DNA from 4 places in the Antrihabitans spumae genome. Region 3 is predicted to be linked to each of the others. Evidence: riboswitches for the same ligand, from Rfam matches in the RefSeq annotation. Region 3 holds a riboswitch; each other region holds the start of a gene.
The links. Region 3 has a riboswitch for S-adenosylmethionine ahead of ACHIRB_RS22650 (aminotransferase class V-fold PLP-dependent enzyme). Riboswitches for the same ligand answer to the same signal wherever they lie in the genome.
Positions count from the first base shown of each region.

Region 1 (5,738 bases), on a different contig from region 3:
GCCTTTCGTTTTTCGGCGATCTTGCGGGAACGCTCGTGCCGCGCTTTACGTTCGGCCGCCTTCTCACGTTCCGCGATCGCTTCGGGGCTGTCCGGATCGGGTCCACCGCCGCGTTTGCGCGTCATGATGGTGTCCATCAACCGCAGACCTTCGAAAGCGTCACGGGCGTAACTGACTTCGCCGTCGTACACCTCGGTCAGGTCGTTCTCGACGTAGGACCGTGTGAGCGCCGCGCCACCGAGCATGACGGGGAACTGCCCCGCAACACCCTTGGCGTTCAGTTCGAGCAGGTTCTCCTTCATCACGACTGTCGACTTCACGAGCAGGCCGGACATACCGATGACGTCGGCCTTCTTGTCGATCGCGGCATCGAGGATCGACGCAATCGGTTGTTTGATACCGAGGTTGACGACCTCGTAGCCGTTGTTCGACAGGATGATGTCGACCAGGTTCTTACCGATGTCGTGGACGTCGCCCTTGACGGTCGCGATCACCATGCGGCCCTTGCCGTCGTCGTCGGTCGCCTCCATGTGAGGTTCCAGATAGGCGACAGCAGCCTTCATCACTTCGGCAGACTGCAGCACGAAAGGCAACTGCATCTGACCGGAGCCGAACAGTTCGCCGACCGTCTTCATCCCGGACAGCAACGTCTCGTTGATGATTTCGAGGGGCTTCTTGGTGAGCATCGCCTCGTCGAGATCGACGTCGAGACCGTTTCGGTCACCGTCGACGATCCGGCGTTCCAGCCGCTCGAACAGCGGCAGCTTGGCCAACTCCTCGGCTCTCGACTCACGGGCATCGGCCGCCGAGACGCCTTCGAACAGCGCCATCAACGTCTGCAGCGGGTCGTAGTCGTCGCGGCGACGGTCGTAAACGAGGTCGAGTGCGGTCTGCCGCTGTTCCTCGGGGATCCGCGCCATCGGCAGGATCTTCGACGCATGCACGATCGCGGTGTCGAGACCGGCCTCGATGCACTCGTTCAGGAACACGGAGTTGAGCACCTGCCGCGCAGCGGGATTGAGGCCGAACGAGATGTTGGAAAGCCCGAGTGTCGTGTGGATCTCCGGATGCAGCCGCTTGATCTCGCGGATGGCCTCGATCGTCTCGATGCCGTCGCGCCGGACCTCCTCCTGGCCCGTCGAGATCGGGAACGTGAGAGCGTCGATGATGATGTCGCTCTCCGACAATCCCCAGTTGCCGGTGATGTCCGCGATCAGCCGCTCGGCGATCCGGACCTTCCACTCGGCGGTACGCGCCTGACCCTCTTCGTCGATCGTCAACGCGACGACCGCCGCACCGTGTTCCTTCACGAGCGACATGATCTGCTGGAAGCGCGAATCGGGTCCGTCGCCGTCCTCGTAGTTGACGGAGTTGACCGCGCAACGCCCGCCGAGGTGTTCTAGACCAGCCTTCAGCACAGCGGGTTCGGTGGAGTCGAGCATGATCGGCAACGTCGACGCGGTCGCCAATCTGCTTGCGAGAGCAGACATGTCCGCGGCACCGTCACGGCCAACGTAGTCGACGTTGAGGTCGAGCATGTGCGCGCCGTCGCGCGTCTGATCCTTCGCGATATCGAGGCACTTCTCGTAGTCCTCGGCAAGCATCGCCTCACGAAAAGCCTTGGAGCCGTTGGAGTTCGTACGTTCGCCGATCATCAGGATGCTGGCATCCTGCTCGAAAGGCACTGCCGTGTAGAGCGAAGAAACGCCAGGCTCGCTGATGTGCTTACGCGTGCCCCGCTCGACATCGCGCACGGCCGCCGCAACCTGACGAATGTGCTCTGGCGTTGTGCCGCAACAGCCGCCGACCAACGCCAGACCGTATTCGCGTACGAAACCACTCAGTGCGATTGCCAGCTCTTCCGGTGACAGCGGGTATTCCGCGCCGTTGGCACCGAGGACTGGCAGACCTGCGTTCGGCATCACCGACACCGGCAGCTTCGAGTACTTCGAAAGATGGCGGAGGTGCTCGCTCATCTCGTCGGGTCCCGTTGCGCAGTTGAGCCCGATCAGGTCGACGCCGAGCGGCTCGATAGCCGTCAGCGCGGCGCCGATCTCGCTGCCGACCAGCATGGTTCCGGTTGTTTCCACAGTGACGTGGGTGATGATCGGCAGCCGCCTGCCGAGCTTTGCCATCGCGTTCTGGCTGCCGATGATCGCGGCCTTGACCTGCAGCAGGTCCTGACACGTCTCGATCAGGATGGCGTCGGCACCACCGTCGATCATGCCGAGCGCGGACTCCGTGTAGGCGTCGCGCAACACGGCGTACGGGGCGTGTCCGAGGGTGGGCAGCTTGGTGCCGGGGCCCATCGAACCGAGGACGAAACGTGGCATCCTGTCGCGACCTGGACCCATCTCGTCGGCAACGTCGCGCGCTAGCTGAGTGCCCTTCTCGGACAGCTCACGAATGCGATCGGAGATGTCGTAATCGGCAAGGTTCGGCAGGTTGCAGCCGAAGGTGTTCGTCTCGACTGCGTCGGCGCCCGCTTCGAAATACGCGCGGTGAATGTCTTTGAGCACATCGGGGCGCGTGTCGTTGAGAATTTCGTTGCAGCCCTCCAGCCCGAGAAAATCGTCGAGGGTGAGGTCGGCAGCCTGCAACATCGTGCCCATCGCACCGTCGCCGATGACAACACGCTGATCGAGCGCATCGAGCAGTGCAGAGTGCAGTGGCAAAGACATGCGCTCCAGAATAGTGGGGGCCTCAACAGTGTGATCTTCAGACGTATCCGGCTCACGGCCAGAACTACGCGGTGCAGCGGCAACCATCGGCACATCCCCTCGTCTATCCACGCTTGCCGCACCCGAATCGGACGTGCGGCCTGGTCGTCACCCGGAGCACCCCACCGTGGCGGAGGGTTGCCGACCAGCGAGCCGGGGCTGTGCGCTGGTACTCATGACCAACGTCAAGGCTGGCAGGGGATGGCTTTCGTTGTCAAACGGCGCTATGTGAAGAGGCGGACCCGCCCTGGTCGTAGGCTGTGTCGGTGAGTTCCGAAGAGTTCCCGGTCGTAGCCGACCTCGATCTGCCTACGCTGCGCGATCCGATCCTCGTCGCGGCGTTCGAAGGCTGGAACGACGCCGGTGATGCGGCAAGCGGTGCAGTCGAGCATCTCGAACTGATCTGGGATGCCGAGCCGCTGGCAGAGCTCGATTCCGAGGATTATTACGACTACCAGGTAAATCGACCGACGGTGAAGCAGATCGACGGCGTCACCCGGGAGATCCAGTGGCCGTCGACCATGCTGTCGGTGTGTTCGCCTCCCGGTAGCGAACGCGATGTTGTGCTGCTTCGCGGTATCGAGCCCAACATGCGCTGGCGCAGTTTCTGCGACGATCTGCTCGAATTCGTCGAGCAACTCGGCGTCAGCACCGTCGTGATCCTCGGCGCGCTGCTCGCCGATACCCCGCACACCCGCCCGGTTCCGGTCACCGGTTCGGCCTACAGCAAAGAGGCCGCCGAGCAGTTCAAACTCGAACAGACCAGGTACGAGGGCCCGACCGGCATCACCGGCGTGCTGCAGGACCACTGCGTCAAGGCGGGTGTTCCCGCGGTGTCGTTCTGGGCGGCCGTTCCGCATTACGTGTCGCAGCCGCCCAATCCGAAGGCGACGATCGCCTTGCTGCAGCGGGTCGAGGACGTGCTCGACGTCGAGGTTCCGCTCGGTGAACTACCGACCCAGGCCGAGGATTGGGAAGAGGCGGTCACGGAGATGACGGCCGAGGACGAAGAAATCGCCGAGTACGTCCGCTCGCTGGAAGAACGTGGCGACGCCGAGATCGACATCTCCGACGCCATCTCCAAGATCGACGGCGATGCGCTCGCAGCCGAATTCGAAAAGTACCTTCGCCGGCGCGGGCCTGGCAGCTTCGGACTGTAACCACGGGTGAGGACCACAGCGTGAGTCGCCTCCGCACGCTCGCCCTCTACGCGGGTGGGTTTCTCGGACCGTTCGGTGGCGGAGTCGTCACGGCGATGCTCCCGGAGATGGGCAACGACCTCGGCGTCAGCTCTCCCGCAGCAGCATCGACGCTCGCGGCGTACCTGTTCCCCTTCGCAATCTTGATGTTGGTCTCCGGCACACTCGGTGCACGCTGGGGTCAATTCCGCACTGTCCGAATCGCTTACGCCGTGTACGTCGTCGCGTCGCTGGCCTGCGTCGTCGCACCGAGTCTGTCGTTTCTGTTGGTACCGAGAGCAATTCAGGGGTGCGCGAATGCCTTCACCACTCCCCTGCTGTTGGCATCGCTTGCGTCGATAACTCCCAAGGCGCGGCTCGGTCGTGCGCTCGGCACGTTCTCGGCACTGCAGGCAGCAGGCCAGACGACGGCGCCGCTGGTGGGCGGGCTTGCGGCAGAGGTGAATTGGCGGCTCGCGTTCGTCGCCGTTGCTGTGGTCGCAGCGATATTGGGAATCGTCGGATTGCCCACCGGCGCACAGGTGTCGGGACGCGAAGTGAAGCTGCGCCAAGCTTTACGGCCGGATGTCGTACGCATCGGACTGGTCGCGTTCCTCGGATGGGGCGCACTCGGCGGTCTGAACTTTCTGGTCGCCTTCCGCGCCGAGGATGCGTTCGGCCTCGGCCCCACGCAGCGTGGCCTGCTGCTCACCGGCTTCGGAATCGCAGGAATCATCGCCGCCCGGCCCGTCGGAAATGCGATCGACAGGATCGGTGCGCGCCGGTCGGTACTGATCGGCGCCACCTGCGGTGCCGTTCTCGTCACGCTCGCGGGGACCGCCGGACTGCTCGTCGTCGCCGCTGCCGCGTGGGCCGCCGCAGGCGTTGCGGGTCAGGGCATCCTCGTCGGCGTCAATGCAGCGGTACTCGGCCTGCGCGGACCGAATCAGGGCGGCGCGCTCTCGGTTGTGCAGTCGTTGCGCTTCTCGGGGCAGGCGCTCGCGCCGGTGCTGCTCACACCGCTCTACGGTGTGCACCCGACCACTGCGTTCGTGATTCCCGCGGTGCTGCTCGCACTGGTGGCACCGGTGCTGATGCCGCGTCCGCGGGCCGAGACCGAACCGGTCTGACATCGCTCGGTGTGCGAGGTAAGCCTTGCCAACTATGATCCGGTGGTGGCGCCATCAACCGAACGTGCGACGACGCGACTCGTCGACGAGCTGGCGCGCCATGGTGAGCGCACAGCAATCGTGTCGGGCACCGACGAGGTGTCCTACCGCCGCCTCGCCGCGCTCGTGCACGATGCCGCCGCACGCTTCGGGACCGAACGGCGGTTGGTGCTGATCGCGGGTCGCAACGACATCGAGGCGGTCGTCGCATACCTCGGAGCGCTCGCCGCCCGTCAGCCGGTGTTACTCGTGCCGGGCGATCCGCAGTACGACGCGACGTCCCTCGTCGATACCTACGATCCCGACATCGTGATCGAACAGCGCAGCGGCAGTTGGCATTTCGACGAACGACGGTCGGTGTCCAGGCACACGCTGCATCCCGATCTGGCACTGCTGCTCAGCACGTCGGGTTCGACTGGTTCGCCGAAGCTGGTTCGCCTCTCACGCGCGAACCTGCGATCGAACGCCGAATCGATTGCAACCTACCTCGACATCCGCCACACCGACCGAGCGATGACCAGCCTTCCGATGAACTATTGCTACGGCTTGTCGGTCCTGCACAGTCACCTGCTTCGGGGTGCCGGAATCGTGCTGACGGACGCGTCTGTCGTCGATGCCGAGTTCTGGGACCTTTTCGGTCGGCATCGGGCGACAACGTTTGCCGGCGTCCC
Region 1 covers NZ_JBIMSN010000016.1:50,507-56,244, forward strand. Annotated here, with positions in the region: gene metH (methionine synthase) at 1-2,681, opposite strand, end outside; SAM riboswitch class IV at 2,786-2,901, opposite strand; gene ACHIRB_RS03635 (PAC2 family protein) at 2,987-3,880, shown strand; gene ACHIRB_RS03640 (MFS transporter) at 3,901-5,028, shown strand; gene ACHIRB_RS03645 (AMP-binding protein) at 5,074-5,738, shown strand, end outside.
Region 1: it holds a riboswitch for S-adenosylmethionine, as region 3 does, so the genes downstream of both, metH (methionine synthase) here and ACHIRB_RS22650 (aminotransferase class V-fold PLP-dependent enzyme) in region 3, are expected to answer to the same signal.

Region 2 (5,738 bases), on a different contig from region 3:
GCTCTGCTGGACAGCACGTTTCGGTGGCACCCGGTAGAACCGGCGTGCATTGGTATCGAGCACCGCGGCAAGGTCGTCGCCGACGGCGTCGGCGATCACATCGATATCCGAGGCATCGAACGCACGTTGCGCACGCGTCCCCGGTAGGTCCGACCCGAACATCAATGCTTCGGGACTCACCGCATGTATCTGCCGCAACGTGTCGAGGATGTCCATGTCGACCCGACCGAAGCCGGTTGCCTTCACCTTGACCCCGCGGTCGACGAGATTCAGCAGGTACGGCAGCCCGTCGGTGGACATGCCCATATGATCGACGCTTGCGGCGGGCAGCTTCGCCAACACGGGTTCCAGCGACGGCAGTAGCGAGCCGTCGACATAGAGCTCGGCGTGCCACCCGGCAATCTCGTGGGCGCGCAAGGCCTGCAGGGTCAACCCGGCGATATCGATGGCTCCGCGCTTGAGGTTGAAACGGATCGCACGTACCCCTGCCCGATCGAGTTCGACGATGTCGTCGTCGGTCGCATCGGGGTCTAGTTGTGTCACCCCGACCCAGCTGTCGCCGAGCTCGGCAAGAGCTGCCACCAGGTAGGTCTGGTCGGTTTCCTGCCACGACCCGCTGACGACGGCACCGCCTTCGACGCCGAAACCGCTCATCCGCTCGCGGTACTGGGCGATCGTGAAGTGTTCCGGAAGATAGCCGTTGTTTCCGACCAGCGGAAACCGCGGGTCGATGATGTGAAGATGGGCGTCGAACACAGCTCTAAGCATGCCCCACAAGCCAAGCGGGCAAGCCAAGATGCGGCGTATTTCACGCCCGGACGAGGCAGGTGGGGGATCAGGCTGCTCGCTACTAGGCCTTGTGCGGCTCGCTGGCGCGGAGCATGTCTTCGCGCTCGACGACCTTGATACGTTCGCGGCCCTCCGGCTCACCGAGGGAACGTTCGTGGGCGTCCAGGCGGTACCAGCCCTGCCACGTCGTGAACGGAATGGACTTGCTCTCCAGGAATTCGATGATCGAGCTTTCCTCGGGTTCCGTTGCGCCGGTGAAGCTTTCGCTGTCATCGAGCAGGCATGCCACAGTCTCGTTCGCATCGCCCTTGGTGTGGCCGATGAGTCCGACCGGGCCACGCTTGATCCAGCCGGTGACATAGGTCGCGGCGACGTGGTTGCCTTCGTCGTCCAGCACCCGGCCCGCTTCGTTCGGCACGGTCCCGGCTTGATCGTCGAAAGGCAGGTCCGAGACGTTCTGCGACAGGTACCCGACAGCGCGGTAGACGGCGCCGATCTCCCATTCCTTGAACTTGCCGGTGCCGCGGACGTTGCCGGTGCCGTCGAGTTCGGTGCGTTCGGTCCGCAGTCCGACGACCTTGCCGTCCTTGCCGAGGATTTCGGTCGGCGATTCGAAGAAGTGCAGGAACAGTTTGTGGGGGCGGTTGCCGACGTCGCGGATCGCCCAGTCCTGGATGGTGTTTGCGACCATGTCGACGATCTTGGAGTTGCGGCGAGCCGCTTCCGAACCTGCGTCGTAGTCGATGTCCTCGGGGTCGACGATCACTTCGATCGTCGGGGAATGATCGAGTTCGCGCAGTTCGAGCGGCGTGAACTTGGCCTGCGCGGGTCCGCGGCGACCGAACACATGCACTTCGACGGCCTTGTTCGCTTTGAGGCCTTCGTAGACGTTGGCGGGGATTTCGGTCGGCAGCAGCTCGTCGCCGGTCTTGGCGAGCACACGGGCGACGTCGAGAGCGACATTGCCGACACCGAGAACAGCGACCTTCTCGGCCTCGAGCGGCCAGTTGCGGGGCACATCGGGGTGCCCGTCGTACCAGGAAACGAAGTCGGCGGCGCCGTAGGAGCCTTCGAGATCGACGCCGGGGATTTCGAGTGCGCGGTCGGCGTTGGCGCCGGTGGAGAAGATCACGGCGTCATAAAAACGCTGCAGCGTCGTCAAATCGATGTCGGTGCCGTAGTCGATGTTGCCGAGCAGCCGAACGTGCTCTTTGTCGAGCACCTTGTGCAGTGCGGTGATGATGCCCTTGATGCGCGGGTGATCGGGTGCGACGCCGTAGCGGATGAGGCCGAACGGTGCAGGCATACGTTCGAAGAGGTCGATGCTGACCTCGGCGTCGGATTTCATCAGCGCGTCAGCGGCGTAGATACCTGCCGGACCTGCGCCGATGATGGCCACGCGAAGCGGACGGGACTGGGCGGGCGACTGAGCCGCTCGAGACTGGTCTGTCATCTTCTACCGTGCACCTTTTCGACGAAATGGACGTTCGCTGACGCGAGCTTAAACTTAGCTAAGCCTAATTAGCCAAATCTCTAATCTGCCAAAGCAACGGCCGAACCGATCCGCTCGGGAGATGTGCGCGGCAGGCTCAGCCGTTGAAGTCTATCGTCACCCCGCACGCCGACTTGCAGGGTGCGCGTTTGCCCCACACGCGGCGCCCGTGGAGGATTCCCTCGTGACCGCCAAGAAGAAGAAGCGCAACAACAGGGGCGACGAGGCAGCGCAGCAGGTCGCCGCGGATTCCGCAGACACGAATGCGGTCGTCGAGGGCGCCGACACCGAGTCCAAGTGGGAGCGCACCCCCGTCCCGTTCATCGCTGCCGTCGCGGTCGTAGCGGCGATCATCGCGGCCATCGTCATCGGCGGCATCGTGTCACCTGCCGAGGAGAACGTCTCCGAAGCGCAGCGCGTCGACCAGGCGACCATTGCCTACATCAAGGCTCGCAACGGTGAGGATGCGCAGTTGAAGGGTGCTGTCTGTCCCGGTTTCGACGACAATGCCTTCGTCGTGAAGCCCGGTGGCGACAAGATCACCTACAGCAAGGTCGAGAACGTGAAAGTCGACGGCGACCGCGCAAAGGCCGACGTCACCGTCGCTGCCGACGAGAAGGACCTGCCGGTCGCGGAATGGAACTTCGTCCGCAGCGATGGCGGCTGGCTGGTGTGCAACTGATCGCAATTACTCGCGATTGCATACGCAGAAGTTGACAGAAGCACGGGTAGCGAGCGATCCTCTGCTGAGGTCATGAGTACCAGCGAACAGCCCCGGCTAGCTGGTCGGCAACCCTCCTCCGCGGTGGGGTGCTCCGGGTGACGACCTGGCCGTGCTTCAATTCCGGACGCGGCAAGCGCGGACTCCAAGGCCAGTGCAGTGCCGGCGAGTCCAGGGCATTGTGAAAGGCGCATGACGTGAGCTATGCAGGCGATATCACTCCGCAGCAGGCGTGGGATCTGTTGACCGAGCACCCCGACGCGGTGCTCGTCGACGTCCGCACCGAGGCCGAATGGAAGTTCGTCGGCGTCGCCGACACCACCTCGATCGGCCGCAAGTCGTTGCTGGTCGAATGGGTCGGCTACCCGGGCGGCGCACGCAACGACAACTTCGTCGACCAGCTGAAAGAGGCAGGTCTCACACCCGGAGTCGAACGGCCGGTCGTGTTTCTCTGCCGTTCGGGTCAACGATCGGTCGGCGCGGCAAAGGCAGCCACCGCGGCAGGGATCGGCCCGTCCTACAACATTCTCGAAGGTTTCGAAGGCCCGATCGACGCAGACGGCCACCGCGGCGCGATCGGTTGGCGTGCCATCGGGTTGCCCTGGACGCAGTCATGAGTGACGGCAAGATCAGCCGCCCGACCGGTGGAGCGTTCGAGAAGCCACTCCCGGCGGGAGTCGGTCCCGCGACCATCGGCGTCCGTGGCGGACTGATGCGTTCGGGTTTCGAAGAGAACGCCGAGGCCCTGTATCTGACGTCCGGCTTCGTCTACGAGAGCGCTGGAGCTGCCGAAGCCGCGTTCACCGGCGAAGTCGATCATTTCGTCTACTCGCGCTACGGCAACCCGACGGTTGCGATGTTCGAAGAACGTATGCGGCTCATCGACGGTGCAGAGGCATGTTTCGCCACCGCGAGTGGCATGGCTGCCGTGTTCACCGCACTCGGTGCACTGCTCGGCGCAGGCGATCGTCTGGTCGCAGCGCGCAGTCTGTTCGGCTCGTGTTTCGTCGTCTGCAACGAAATCCTGCCGCGCTGGGGTGTCGAGACCGTCTTCGTCGACGGTGACGACCTCGACCAGTGGGAGCAGGCACTGTCGGTACCGACGGCGGCTGTGTTCTTCGAAACGCCGTCCAACCCGATGCAGTCACTCGTCGACGTTCCGCGGGTCGTCGAGCTCGCGCATGCAGCGGGCGCAAAAGTTGTGCTGGACAACGTTTTTGCGACGCCGCTGCTGCAGCGCAGCTTCGAACTCGGCGCCGACGTCGTTGTGTACTCGGGCACCAAGCACATCGACGGTCAGGGCAGAGTGCTCGGCGGCGCGATCCTCGGTTCGCAGGACTACATCGACGGACCCGTCAAAACCCTTATGCGGCATACCGGTCCGGCGCTGAGCCCCTTCAACGCTTGGACCCTGCTCAAGGGACTGGAGACGATGCCGCTGCGCGTTCGGCACTCCACCGAATCCGCGCTGACCATCGCGAAGTTCCTCGAAGGCCACAACGCGATCCGTTGGGTGAAATATCCGTACCTGGAATCGCATCCACAATATGCGCTTGCCCGGACCCAGATGAGCGGCGGCGGAACGGTCGTCACGTTCGAACTCGACGCACCCGACGGTATGGGCAAGAAGCGTGCATTCGAAGTGCTCGACGCCCTTCGCATCGTCGACATCTCCAACAACCTCGGCGACGCGAAATCGCTGATCACACATCCGGCGACGACGACGCACCGAGCAATGGGACCCGAAGGCCGCGCGGCGATCGGCATCACCGATTCGGTGGTCCGGATCTCGGTCGGCCTCGAAGACATCGAAGACCTGCTCGGCGATCTCGATCAAGCCCTGAGCTAACACGGCTAGCTGGCCTAGCTAGCCGAGGGACACCAACTCGGTGATGTCGTCGATCGGCAGCATCCCCTCGACGACGACCGTGACCCAGACGTGGTTGAGCCAGATGTCGCCGCTGTGGTTGTCGAGAAACGCCGTATCGGCCGAATCGCGGCCCGTAGCAATGCGTACCAGCGTCGACCGTGGTGCCAGACCGGTCGCATCGACGACGCGCCACACGCCGTCGACGTACGCCTCCGCGACCGCATGGAAGTCCATGGGGACACAGCCGGGCGCGTACACCGCGACCACCCTGGCAGGCACATTCATCGCACGAAGAAACGCAACGACCAGATGTGCGTAGTCGCGGCACACCCCGGCGCCGGACAGCAGAGTGTCTGCCGCGCCGTCGATCGGATCGCTGCTGCCGGGCACGTAGAACATCCGGGATCGCACCCACCCCGATATCTGCGCGAGCAGTGTTTCGGAGTCGCGGTACTGGCCGAATTCCTTTGCGGCGAAACCGAAGAACTTGTCGGCCTCGGCGTAGCGGCTCGGCCGTAGATAGACCGAGAGGTCGTAGTCGGTCGCCTCGTCGGGTTCGGCGCGACCGGTGACGCTCGCGTGATAGCTCGCAACGAGATTGCCTTCGCCGACCTCGAATTTGTGAATCCTGGTGCCGTGCAAGCCGATTATCTCCGCAGCCTCCACCGGGTTGCCGTCGTGAGTGAACGACAACGACTCGGTCACCTCGATGCCTGGCAGCTTCGCAACGGCAATTTGGAATTCGAGGGTTGTCGCAGCTCTGATATCGACATCGAGATGGGCAGATACGTCGCGCTTCACTCCTCGATCGTGCCAGTAGCGGTCGGGGCTCCCCGCGCTGGGTGCGATCAGCTTTCGAACGGATT
Region 2 covers NZ_JBIMSN010000008.1:65,524-71,261, forward strand. Annotated here, with positions in the region: gene ACHIRB_RS02140 (amidohydrolase family protein) at 1-756, opposite strand, end outside; gene ACHIRB_RS02145 (FAD-dependent oxidoreductase) at 851-2,242, opposite strand; gene ACHIRB_RS02150 (Rv0361 family membrane protein) at 2,466-2,963, shown strand; SAM riboswitch class IV at 3,032-3,147, shown strand; gene ACHIRB_RS02155 (rhodanese-like domain-containing protein) at 3,200-3,619, shown strand; gene ACHIRB_RS02160 (O-succinylhomoserine sulfhydrylase) at 3,616-4,851, shown strand; gene ACHIRB_RS02165 (transglutaminase-like domain-containing protein) at 4,870-5,673, opposite strand; gene ACHIRB_RS02170 (HAD-IIA family hydrolase) at 5,721-5,738, opposite strand, start outside.
Region 2: it holds a riboswitch for S-adenosylmethionine, as region 3 does, so the genes downstream of both, ACHIRB_RS02155 (rhodanese-like domain-containing protein) here and ACHIRB_RS22650 (aminotransferase class V-fold PLP-dependent enzyme) in region 3, are expected to answer to the same signal.

Region 3 (5,738 bases):
GTTTCGGCCGGACCTACCCACCCGGCTCGGAGTCATTCCGAGGCGCGGACAGTCGAGTGAAATCCGTTGGTTCGAAGCGGATCCCACGTATGTGCTGCACTGGTCCAACGCTTACGAGGACGGCGACGAGATAGTGTTGGAGGGCTACTTCCAGGACAATCCCGAGCCGTCGGTGCCGCCCGAATCGAGCTACTACCAACGTCTTTCGAGGTTCCTGTCGTTGGACGGTATGCAGACGAGGTTGCATCGATGGCGCTTGAACATGCGGACCGGCGCGACGACCGAAGAGCGGCTGAGCGAATCGTTGAGTGAGTTCCCGATGCTGAACCCCGACTACATCGGTCGGCCGCATCGCTACACCTATGCCACGACCGGCGTTCCGGGGTTCTTCCTGTTCGACGGGCTGCTCAAACACGACGGCACGACGGGAAATGAGGAGCACTACTCGTTCGGAGACGGCGTCTTCGGCAGTGAAACCGCGATGGCGCCCCGAATCGGGTCCACGGCTGAGGATGACGGCTACTTGATCACGCTCACTACCGACGTCGGCAACGATCGTTCCGAGTGTCTGATCTTCTCGGCGGCCGACATCACACTCGGACCGATCGCGCGGCTACGGTTGCCCGAGCGCATTTCCAGTGGCACCCACAGCACCTGGGCCTCCGGTGACAGTTTGCCGAATTGGCCTTCGGCCTCGTGAGTCCTTTCGGTGGGCCCGCCCGCCGAAAAGACTCACGAGCGGCGGAGCCGCCTAGGCCGACGCGAGGGTTCCGATGCCGAGGGCCGCAAGCATTCCCGCGCTCACGCGGGCCAGCCACTGAGTAACTTTGGGCCGCTTCAAGACGACGACCGCGCGTGACGCCGCGAAGGCAAGCGCCGCCATGACTGTTCCGGCCACCGTGGCCTCGATTACGCCTAGCGTCAAGGTGTTTCCGAATGTCACGTCGGTGACGAACTGCGGAACCACAGCAAGGTAGAACAGGCCGACTTTGGGGTTGAAGACGGTCGAAAGGAAGCCTGCGGCGGCCGCCGACTTCATCGACGCCGCGACCGCAGTCAACGGTTCGCCGGACTTGGCGGCATTGCGTCGATGCTCCAACAGAGCGTGCACACCCAGGTAGACGAGATAGATACCGCCCACGATCTTGAGTGTCCGATACGCCACGGACGACTGCTCGAGCAACGCGGCAAGGCCAGCAGCGACAACGATTGCCCAGGCGATCCCGCCGAACGCGGACCCGACCGCTGCAGCCAGGCCCGGTCGCACTCCCGCGATGCTGTAGCGAACGACCAAGAACATGTCCGGTCCGGGCGTTACTGCCAGCAGCACGCACAGGCCGGCGAAGCTGAGGAGCAGGGTGATCGTCACCCAGCGATGAGAACGCACTGGTAGGCGGTTTGGCAAACCATTTGAGCTCAGGGGGCGAGTTGCTCGGCGACCGCTATCAGTTCGGGGCTGTCGAGCGACTCCTGGACACACCGCGCGAACAGCCAGAGTCGGAGCCGGTCGCGGTCCAGATCGAGTAGCGCGGCCATCCGTCCGACGAAGGATTCAGGATCGGCGGTGAGCCGGTCGGAGGCGTCGAGCAGGTACTGAATCGGGTCGTAGGCAGGGTCGCCGAGGTAAGGCTTCGGGTCGATCGCGAGCCACGGTTCGCGTGCAGCGGCGAGGACGTTCTCGGCATGTAGGTCGGTGCACAGCAGTACGTGCCGATCTGCGGTCGAAGGCAGTGTTCTGAGCAACTCGATTCCCGCCGCTGTGATGCCTGGGTCGAGTTCATAGCTGGGTGCGTCCTGCAATTTCAGGTCGAACTCGTCGGCCCACAGATCGCACATACTGCTCAGTGGACGGAACGGATGTGGTGCCGCGGGTTCGATCCAGAGGCGTTGCAGGAGTTCGGCTATCACTTCGTCTCGCTGCAGCGGTGGCAGTGCGGCAGACAATGCGGTCCCGGGATCGCATTCCTCGATCAGTAGCGCGCAACTGTCTGTGGTTGTCACCGAATCGACCAGTCGCACAGCGCCGTTGCCGTTCCACACTCGGAGTGCGTCGGCGTCGTGCAGTGCCTCTTCGTGCCGCCACCCTACTTTGAGTACGAGGTGGTCCCCATTGTCGTTGCGCGCCTTCGCAACCCAGGATGCGACCCCGCCAGGTTGGAACGGGCGACCGACTGTGAGGGACCAACGCGCGGACAACTCGTCGATGATGCCGGGCAGGTGCTCGATCCAGGTCCGTCGCCCGACCGTGGCGAATCCGCGGGCGATCAGGTCGTCGTCGTCGTCGTCCTGCACCGACTCGAGCAGCAGGGATGGCAACTCTAATTCGCTCACGTCGCTTCAACGTACAGGGCCTCCGGCCTCGTGCGTCCTTTCGGCGGGCCCGACCTCCGAAAGGACTCACGACTCGGCGCCCCGGTTGACAAATTCGCGAGAGTTCTGCCAATCTTGGCGCAGGTCATGAGTACCAGCGTTTAGCCCCGGCTTGCTGGTCGGCAACCCTCCTCCGCGGTGGGGTGCTCCGGGTGACGACCTGGCTGACGTCCAAATACCTGGGCGCGGCAAGCGCGGACTCCGAGGTTTACAACCACCGACGGGTCCCTGGGACGATGGGATTTCGTGATGACTGCTGTATTGACCGCCGCTGTTGCCTGTGCGCCGCTGGCCCGAGTTTCAGGCTGTGACCTGCAGGTTCCGCTCGTGCAGGGTGGCGAATGCACGTACGCAAACCTCGACTACGCGGCGAGTGCGCCTGCCTTGGCTGCAGTGACCGACTGCGTTGCCGACGTGCTGCCGTACTACGCAAGTGTCCACCGTGGTGCCGGCTATGCGTCTCGCGTGTCGACCGACTGCTACGAAGGGGCCCGCGAATCCGTCGCCCGTTTTGTCGGCGCCGCCGACGACCAGGTCGTCGTCTTTACCAGGAACACCACAGACTCGTTGAACCTCCTTGCCTCCTGTGTCCCGGGCGACACCGTTGTGCTCGATATCGAGCATCACGCAAATCTGTTGCCCTGGAACAAGAACGGGCGTCGAGTGGTGACTGCCGCCGCGACGATCGACGAGACCGTCCGCCGTGTGATCGCAGAATTGTGCAGCCGTCCCGCTGCGCTCCTTGCCGTAACCGGTGCCTCCAACGTGACAGGCGAAGTACTGCCTATCGCGCGGCTTGCCGAGATCGCACACAGTTGTGGCGCAAGGATTCTCGTCGACGCTGCGCAGTTGGCGCCGCACCGTCGCATCGACCTCGCGAGCAGTGGCGTCGACTATCTCGCCTTTTCGGGACACAAGCTGTACGCGCCGTTCGGCGCGGGAGTCCTTGTCGGACGCCGTGATTGGCTCGATGCTGCCGAACCGTACCTCGCCGGTGGGGGAGCGGTCCGCGAAGTCGGCCTCACCAGCACGGAGTGGGCACCTGCTCCGCAGCGTCACGAGGCAGGCAGTCCGAACGTCATCGGTGCGGCGGCGCTGGCGGCAGCCTGCGAGCACCTGTGCACCCTCGATTGGGACGTCGTTGCCGATCACGAGCGCGACCTGTCCGATCGGCTTCGACGCGGCCTGGAACGACTGAACGGCATCAAGATTCTGCAGATCTGGGACGACACTGCCGATGCCGTCGGCATCGTGACCTTCACGGTCGACGGCTACGACCCGAGTTACGTTGCTGCCTATCTGTCTGCGGAGCACGGCATCGGCGTACGTGACGGACGATTCTGTGCGCACCCGCTCCTCGCGCGACTCGGAGTTCCCGCGGCGGTCAGGGCGAGCGTCGGACTCGGCACCTCGAGCTCTGACGTCGAACGCCTGGTGAACGCCGTAACCACACTGTGCGAAACCGGCGCGACCTGGCATTACGAAGAGATCGACGGCCGTTGGGATCCGAGCCCAGACACGAGATCCTTTCCGCGTCCCCAGTTTCGATCACCGCGAGGAGATGGCTCGCCTGCCTGCAAGTAGCGCGAGTACGCTCGCACTTATGGCATGGGAATCGAAGGGACGTCGGCTGGGACTCGTCCAGCGTCGACATGTCGATCTGTGCCGCACCGCGTCCGGCACCTGTTGAGGTCGAAGCTTTCGAACTGTTTCACATTCGAATCCGTTTCGCCCTTCAGCCCGTCACGCACGCATTTCGAGGGAATGTACCCATGTCATCGTCGGTTGTCCTTGCTCCAACCCGTCCGTTTCGTGTTGCGCTCGAACTGAGAAGTCGCCCAGCGCATGCTGATTACTGGATCGAACTGACCAACCCGCACGGATCGTCTGGGCCGCTGGATCTCGTTGCGGTCCCCCCGACCGTCGTTCGCATCACCGCGACCGACCTTCGTGAGGCGCAGCGGATTCGGCAAGGCATTCGTGCCGACCTCATCGGCAGCGGCCGGGACCCTGAATCGGTCACGGTGTTACTCGACATCGAAACCATCGTTGCCGCAACCGCTGCGGTCGCGCGGGGTCGGCTCGCCGAGGTCGAGTCCGATCCGCTGACCCGTCGTCGGAACGACTCGATCTCCTACATCGGGACGCCGTCCGGCTTGGTCGGATTGATCGCTGACATCCGGACCGCCGAGGTCGCCGACGGTGTCACAATCCGCCCGCTCGAATTGCCTGGCTCGTTGGATTTGATTGTGCAGCAGGTGGTTCCGGGCCTTGGACAGCGTGGCGTTGCAGTCGGTGCCGATGTGAACTCGGATGTGCTCAGGGCGCTTCGCGCCTCGTGAGTCCTTTTGGAGGGCCCAACCTCCGAAAGGACTCACGAGCGGCGGAGCCGCCTAGCCGTCGAGTGGAGTCGGCCGGTAGTAGCGACCGTTGTGATAGAGCAACGGCGCCGCTGCCGGCTCGTCGCCAGTCTCGTCGTGGACGCGTGTGACCAACCCGATGACCAGGGTGTGATCGCCGATCGGAATCAGCTGATCGACAACGACCCGCAACCACAGCGGTGTGCCGTGTAGCACCGGCTCGTGTGTGTCCAGCTTCGTCCACAGCGACCGGTCGGCGAAGCGCTGATCCGCCGACCTCGCAAAGCGTTGCGCCAGATGTTGCTGATGTTCGCCGAGGAAGTGGATCACCAGTGAGTCCGCTGCATGTAGTGCTCGAATGCTCGACGACGTGTGCGCGATATTGAACGAGACGAGCGGCGGATCGAGTGAGATCGACGCGAAAGATGTTGCGGTGAAGCCGACAGGGCCTGCCTCGGAATCGAGCGTGATGATGGTGACGCCGGCAGGAAAGTGCCGCATCGCCGATCGATACTGATCGCTGGTGATGCCACTGGCGTCGTCGGGGACAGAGAATTCGGTCACGTCGTGAGAATGTGCTTGCTCGGACACAGCAGTAACTCCGGACCGCCCGGCGTGGGCGCGAGATGTGATATTCGGTCGTGAGTAGATACGACTACGAACAGATACTCGTTGAAGTACGGCACAAGTCTACGTGCAGTCGCCGCCAGACCCTTGTCGCCATGATCCGTCGAGATTATCAGCAGGTCGCAGGGGCGAAACGGGTTACGAAACCCTCGAGCGAAAGGCTAGTCGACGTCTATCGCCAACCCTGCCGTGACTCGTAGCAACTCGGCGAACGACGAACGGAACAACGTGTTCGGATGCCCACCCGCAGCCCATAGTTCGGGGAACTTGGCCAGCGCATTGTCGAGGTAGGTCGGCAGATTCGTCGGATGCCCGACAGGGGCCACCCCGCCGATCGGCTGACCGGTCGCATGTTTGACGACGTCGGCCGAAGCCCGCGTC
Region 3 covers NZ_JBIMSN010000106.1:115,534-121,271, reverse strand. Annotated here, with positions in the region: gene ACHIRB_RS22665 (carotenoid oxygenase family protein) at 1-700, shown strand, start outside; gene ACHIRB_RS22660 (LysE family translocator) at 752-1,369, opposite strand; gene ACHIRB_RS22655 (aminoglycoside phosphotransferase family protein) at 1,417-2,331, opposite strand; SAM riboswitch class IV at 2,454-2,571, shown strand; gene ACHIRB_RS22650 (aminotransferase class V-fold PLP-dependent enzyme) at 2,620-3,954, shown strand; gene ACHIRB_RS22645 (putative leader peptide) at 3,932-4,060, shown strand; gene ACHIRB_RS22640 (hypothetical protein) at 4,143-4,712, shown strand; gene ACHIRB_RS22635 (flavin reductase family protein) at 4,764-5,231, opposite strand; gene ACHIRB_RS22630 (putative leader peptide) at 5,386-5,454, opposite strand; gene ACHIRB_RS22625 (YbaK/EbsC family protein) at 5,519-5,738, opposite strand, start outside.

Region 4 (5,738 bases), on a different contig from region 3:
TGGTTGAGCGCGGCGGCCAACGACTGCGCATCTGCCGCCACGTCCATCAGCCGGGTTTGCAGCCCGGGGACCAAAGCGGCTCCCGCCGCGCCGATGGCGAACACGCCGACAACTGCGGTATACGGGTTGTGCGCAGCAGCGACGAACAACGCGAGCACGACGGCCATCGTTGCCAGCAGCGCGAAGAGGCTGGGAATCAACGCCCTATCGGCGAGGATGCCGCCGACGATGTTGCCGACGACCATCCCGACGCCGTAGACCATCAGAACGACCGGAACCCAGGCGATCGGCAACCCGGCCACGTCGGTCAGCGTGGTGCTGACGTAGGTGTACACGGCGAACATGCCGCCGAAGCCGACAGTGCCGACCGCAAGGGTCAACCACACCTGGGAGCGGCGCAGTGCACCGAGTTCGGTGATCGGATTCGTTATGGCGACGCCGTGCAGGTCCGGCACCCAACGCACGAGCGCGGCGACCGTGGCAACGCCGATGACGGTGACGATCGTAAAGGCGCTGCGCCAGCCGAAATGTTGACCAAGGGCAGCGGCGGCCGGGACCCCGACGACGTTCGCGACGCTGAGGCCGAGCATCACCGTGGCAACGGCTTTGGCTCGCTGTCCAGCGGGAACGAGTGACGCGGCGGCAAGGGACGCGACACCGAAATACGCACCGTGTGGCAAGCCTGCGACGAAGCGCGAGACCATGAGCCACTCGTAGCTCGGCGCGAACACGGTGGCGGCATTGCCGATGGTGAAGGCGACCATCAAGCCGATGAGGACCAGCTTTCGCGGGAGGCGTGCCGTGGCGGCTGCAAGCAGCGGGGCTCCGACGACGACGCCAAGCGCGTAGGCGGAAATGACATGGCCCGCGGTCGGCTCGGATACGCCGATGCCCGACGCGATGTCGGGAAGTAGGCCCATCGCCACGAATTCGGTGGTGCCGATACCGAAACCACCCATCGCGAGGGCGAGCATCGCCCAGCGGCGGGTTCCGGAGTTGGCCGAGTCGGTGCTGGCCAGCTCAGCACGTGGCGCGGTTGTAGTAGGCACGCTTGCGTACAACCGCCTCGAGGAGCGGAAATCATCCCGATGCGGCGGTGAAGTCGGTCACTGACAACAGGCGGCTATCAGCGCAATGCCTTCTGCAGGTTCTCGTCGAGTGCGCCGAGGAACTCCTCGGTCGTCAGATAACCCTGATCGCCGCCGACCAGCAGTGCGAGGTCCTTCGTCATCTGACCGCCCTCGACGGTCGTGATGACAACGTCTTCCAGCGCCTGCGCGAAGCCGATCACGTCGGGAGTGCTGTCTAGTTTGCCCCGGTGCTCCAGTCCACGGGTCCACGCGAAGATCGATGCAATCGGATTCGTCGATGTCGGCTTACCGGCCTGATGCTGCCGATAGTGCCGCGTGACCGTACCGTGCGCCGCTTCGGCCTCGCAGGTCTTGCCGTCCGGCGTAAGCAGCACCGAGGTCATCAGGCCGAGGGAGCCGAAGCCCTGGGCGACCGTATCGGACTGCACGTCGCCGTCGTAGTTCTTGCAAGCCCAGACGTAGCCGCCCTCCCACTTCATCGACGACGCGACCATGTCGTCGATGAGGCGGTGTTCGTAAGTCAATCCGGCGGCGTCGAACTCGGCCTTGAACTCTTTTTCGTAGATGTCCTGGAACGTGTCCTTGAACTGGCCGTCGTACGCCTTGAGGATCGTGTTCTTCGTGGACAAATACACCGGATAGTTCTGCTGCAGGCCGTAATTCAGCGAGGCCCGCGCGAAGTCGATGATCGACTGATTGAAGTTGTACTGCCCCTGCACGACTCCGCCGAGGCTTTCCTCTGTGAAGTGCACCAACTCGTGCTGGATCGGTTCGTCGCCGTTGTCGGGTGTGTAGGTGATGGTGACGGTGCCCGGCCCGGGGACCTTGAAGTCGGTCGCGCGGTATTGATCGCCGAACGCGTGGCGGCCGATGATGATCGGCTTGGTCCAGCCAGGGACCAACCGCGGCACGTTGGAGATGATGATCGGCGCACGAAAGATCGTGCCGCCCAGTATATTTCGAATCGTGCCGTTGGGCGAACGCCACATCTTCTTGAGGCCGAATTCCTCGACGCGATCTTCGTCCGGCGTGATGGTCGCGCACTTGACGCCGACACCGTGCTTCTTGATGGCGTTGGCGGCGTCGACCGTCACCTGATCGTCGGTCTCGTCCCGATATTCGATGCCGAGGTCGTAGTACTCCAGGTTCACGTCGAGATAAGGATGGATCAGCTTTTCTTTGATGAACTTCCAGATGATCCGCGTCATCTCGTCGCCGTCGAGCTCGACGACGGTGCCTTCTACCTTGATCTTCGACATGGGTGTTTCGCGTCCTCCTGAGAAGGTCTTCCCTCGGTGCTGCGGCCGCGAACGCACCTTGTGGGCGCGCTTGCGGCATCAACAGTCAACGTATACGGCTGCGCCTGTCAGCGTGCCTATCAATGCTAAACATGACGGTCGTCCGTGTCGGAACACAATCTGCCAACCCCGGTAGTTCGATTATTCGGAGCGGACATATACGATGTTCGCCAGGTCACGAGCATCAGCGACAAGCCCCGGCTCGCTGGTCGGCAACCCTCCTTCGCGGCGGGGTGCCCCGGGTGATGACAAGGCCCTCGACAGTCGAGAGCAAGCGCGCCGTAGGAGGTTTCAAAATGTGTTGCTGTAGCGGATAGACCCCATCCCCCGCCCCGCATTCCCATTACCTTTCTCTGGAGTTTCCATGACTGAATCCGTTGCGCCCGAATGGTCTTTCGAGACCAAGCAAGTTCACGTCGGCCAGGTCCCCGACGGCACGACCAACGCGCGCGCACTGCCGATCTACCAGACCACGTCCTACACGTTCAACAACACCGACCACGCCGCAGCCCTGTTCGGACTTGCCGAGCCTGGCAACATCTACACCCGCATCATGAACCCGACTCAGGATGCCGTCGAACAGCGCGTCGCGGCACTCGAAGGCGGCGTCGCAGCTCTGCTCGTCGCATCGGGTCAGGCCGCCGAGACCTACTCGATTCTGAACATCGCAGGCGCCGGCGACCACATCGTGTCGAGCCCTCGCCTCTACGGCGGCACCTACAACCTCTTCCACTACTCGCTGCCCAAGCTCGGCATCGAGGTGTCGTTCGTCGAAGATCCGGACGACCTCGAGCAGTGGCGCGCCGCAATCCGCCCGAACACAAAAGCCTTCTTCGGTGAGACGATCTCGAACCCGAAGAACGATATCTTCGACATCCCCGGTGTCTCGGCCGTCGCGCACGAGTCGGGTATCCCGCTCATCGTCGACAACACCGTCGCGACGCCGTACCTGATCCAGCCGCTGAAGCACGGCGCCGACATCGTCGTGCACTCCGCGACGAAGTACCTCGGCGGACACGGTTCCGCCATTGCCGGCGTGATCGTCGACGGTGGCACGTTCGACTGGACTCAGGGTCGCTTCCCCGGATTCACGACACCCGATCCCAGCTACCACGGTGTCGTGTTCGCCGATCTCGGCGCGCCGGCCTTTTCCTTGAAGGCCCGTGTCCAGTTGCTCCGCGACCTCGGTGCGGCAATATCGCCGTTCAACGCCTTCCTGATCAGCCAAGGTATCGAGACCTTGAGCCTGCGGGTCGAGCGTCACGTCCAGAACGCCAAGGCGGTCGCCGAGTGGCTCGAAGCCCGTCCTGAGGTGACGTCCGTTGCCTACGCAGGCCTGCCGTCGTCGCCTTGGTACGAGCTCGGACAGAAGCTCGCGCCGAAGGGCGCAGGCGCGATCGTGGCGTTCGAGGTGGCCGGTGGCGTCGACGCAGGCAAGCGCTTCGTCAACGCGCTGACGCTGCACAGCCATGTCGCTAACATCGGTGACGTGCGTTCACTGGTGATCCACCCGGCTTCGACGACCCACTCGCAGCTGACTCCCGAGGAACAGCTCGCATCGGGTGTCACCCCCGGTCTCGTCCGTCTGGCAGTCGGCATCGAAGGTATCGCCGACATTCTTGCCGACCTCGAGGTTGGGCTGACGGCGGCAGCATCTTGACAGTGAGTAAATCTCGAGCAGCACGTCCGGAGGCGGTTCTGCCGCCTCCGGACGGGCGGCTCGGCAGCGTGTCGATCGGCGAGGTCGTACTCGAAAGCGGCGCAGTGATTCCCGAGGTCACCCTCGCGGTCCAACGCTGGGGCGCGCTGTCTCCGAACAAGGACAACATCGTGCTCGTCGAGCACGCGCTGACCGGCGATTCGCACATCACCGGTCCCGCGAACTCCGAGCATCCTTCACCCGGTTGGTGGAACGGCATGGTCGGGCCGGGCGCACCGATCGACACCGACGAATGGTGCGTCGTGGCAACCAACGTGCTCGGCGGCTGCCGCGGCACCACGGGCCCCGGTTCGATCGCACCGGACGGCAAGGTCTGGGGTTCCCGTTTCCCCGAAATCTCGATCCGCGACCAGGTGTCGGCCGAAATCGCTCTTGCCGATGCCTTCGGTGTCGAGCGGCTCGCATCGGTCGTCGGCGGATCCATGGGCGGCATGCGTGTGTTGGAGTGGATGGTCGGTGCGCCCGATCGCGTGTCCTCCGCACTTGTGCTCGCCGTCGGGGCTCGCGCGACAGCCGACCAGATCGGCACACAGACGACCCAGATCGCCGCGATTCAGGCCGACCCGGACTGGCAGGGCGGCGACTATCACGGCACCGGCCGCACTCCGACGACGGGCATCGGCATCGCCCGCCGGATCGCACATCTGACCTACCGGACCGAGTTCGAACTCGACCATCGTTTCGAGAACTTCTCGCAGGAGGACGAAAACCCCTGGGAGGGTGGGCGTTACGCGGTCGAAAGCTACCTCGAGCACCAGGCCGAGAAGCTGATCGCGCGCTTCGATCCCGCAACCTACGTCCTGCTGACCGAGGCGATGAACCGCCACGACGTCGGTCGCAACCGAGGTGGCGTCGAAGCCGCGCTTCGTGCAACGCAGGTGCCGTGTGTGGTCGGCGGTGTCGACTCCGATCGCCTGTACCCGCTGCGGACCCAGCAGGAACTCGCAGACCTCCTACCGGGTTGTCGTGGGCTGGAGATCGTGCATTCGAAGGACGGTCACGACGGCTTCCTCACCGAAGCGACAGCGGTCGCAACACTGCTGGACGAGACGATGGAACTCGCGCGACGGGGTTAGATCTTTGCCGCTAACCCGTGCCGAGCGGATCGATCGATGCAGCAAGCAGAACGATTGCCGCGCCAACCGCTGTCATCGCGCCGACATCGAACCATCGACCCCTGACTGCGAGCAGCCCGACGCGATCGGTCGGTAGACACAGCCGAAACGCCGCGCCGAGCAGGGTCGCCGAGCCGAACACCAATGCTCCGCGACGCCACCGTTCGGACAGGATGAACACGACGGCAAGTGCGACGACCGCGACGACCACCACCATCGGGAGGTGGCAGCGGACGTACAGCACGATGCGACTGCGGCCGGTCCGGCTCGTCACTTGCTCGTCATTCCTGTTCGGCCCGTTCGACGACATTGGACAGCAGGAATGCGCGAGTGAGCGGTCCGACACCACCCGGGTTCGGTGAGAGGAAGCCTGCAACATCGGCGACGTCGACCGCGAGATCGCCAACACGTCCATCGGGACCACGGGTCGCGCCGACGTCGATGACCGCAGCGCCCGGCCGGACCATGTCCTTGGTGATCAATCCCGGTACGCCCGCTGCCGCAACCACGATGT
Region 4 covers NZ_JBIMSN010000062.1:231,800-237,537, reverse strand. Annotated here, with positions in the region: gene ACHIRB_RS16400 (MFS transporter) at 1-1,049, opposite strand, end outside; gene ACHIRB_RS16395 (NADP-dependent isocitrate dehydrogenase) at 1,127-2,350, opposite strand; SAM riboswitch class IV at 2,563-2,672, shown strand; gene ACHIRB_RS16390 (bifunctional o-acetylhomoserine/o-acetylserine sulfhydrylase) at 2,754-4,049, shown strand; gene metX (homoserine O-acetyltransferase MetX) at 4,046-5,185, shown strand; gene ACHIRB_RS16380 (DUF3017 domain-containing protein) at 5,196-5,441, opposite strand; gene ACHIRB_RS16375 (bifunctional methylenetetrahydrofolate dehydrogenase/methenyltetrahydrofolate cyclohydrolase) at 5,506-5,738, opposite strand, start outside.
Region 4: it holds a riboswitch for S-adenosylmethionine, as region 3 does, so the genes downstream of both, ACHIRB_RS16390 (bifunctional o-acetylhomoserine/o-acetylserine sulfhydrylase) here and ACHIRB_RS22650 (aminotransferase class V-fold PLP-dependent enzyme) in region 3, are expected to answer to the same signal.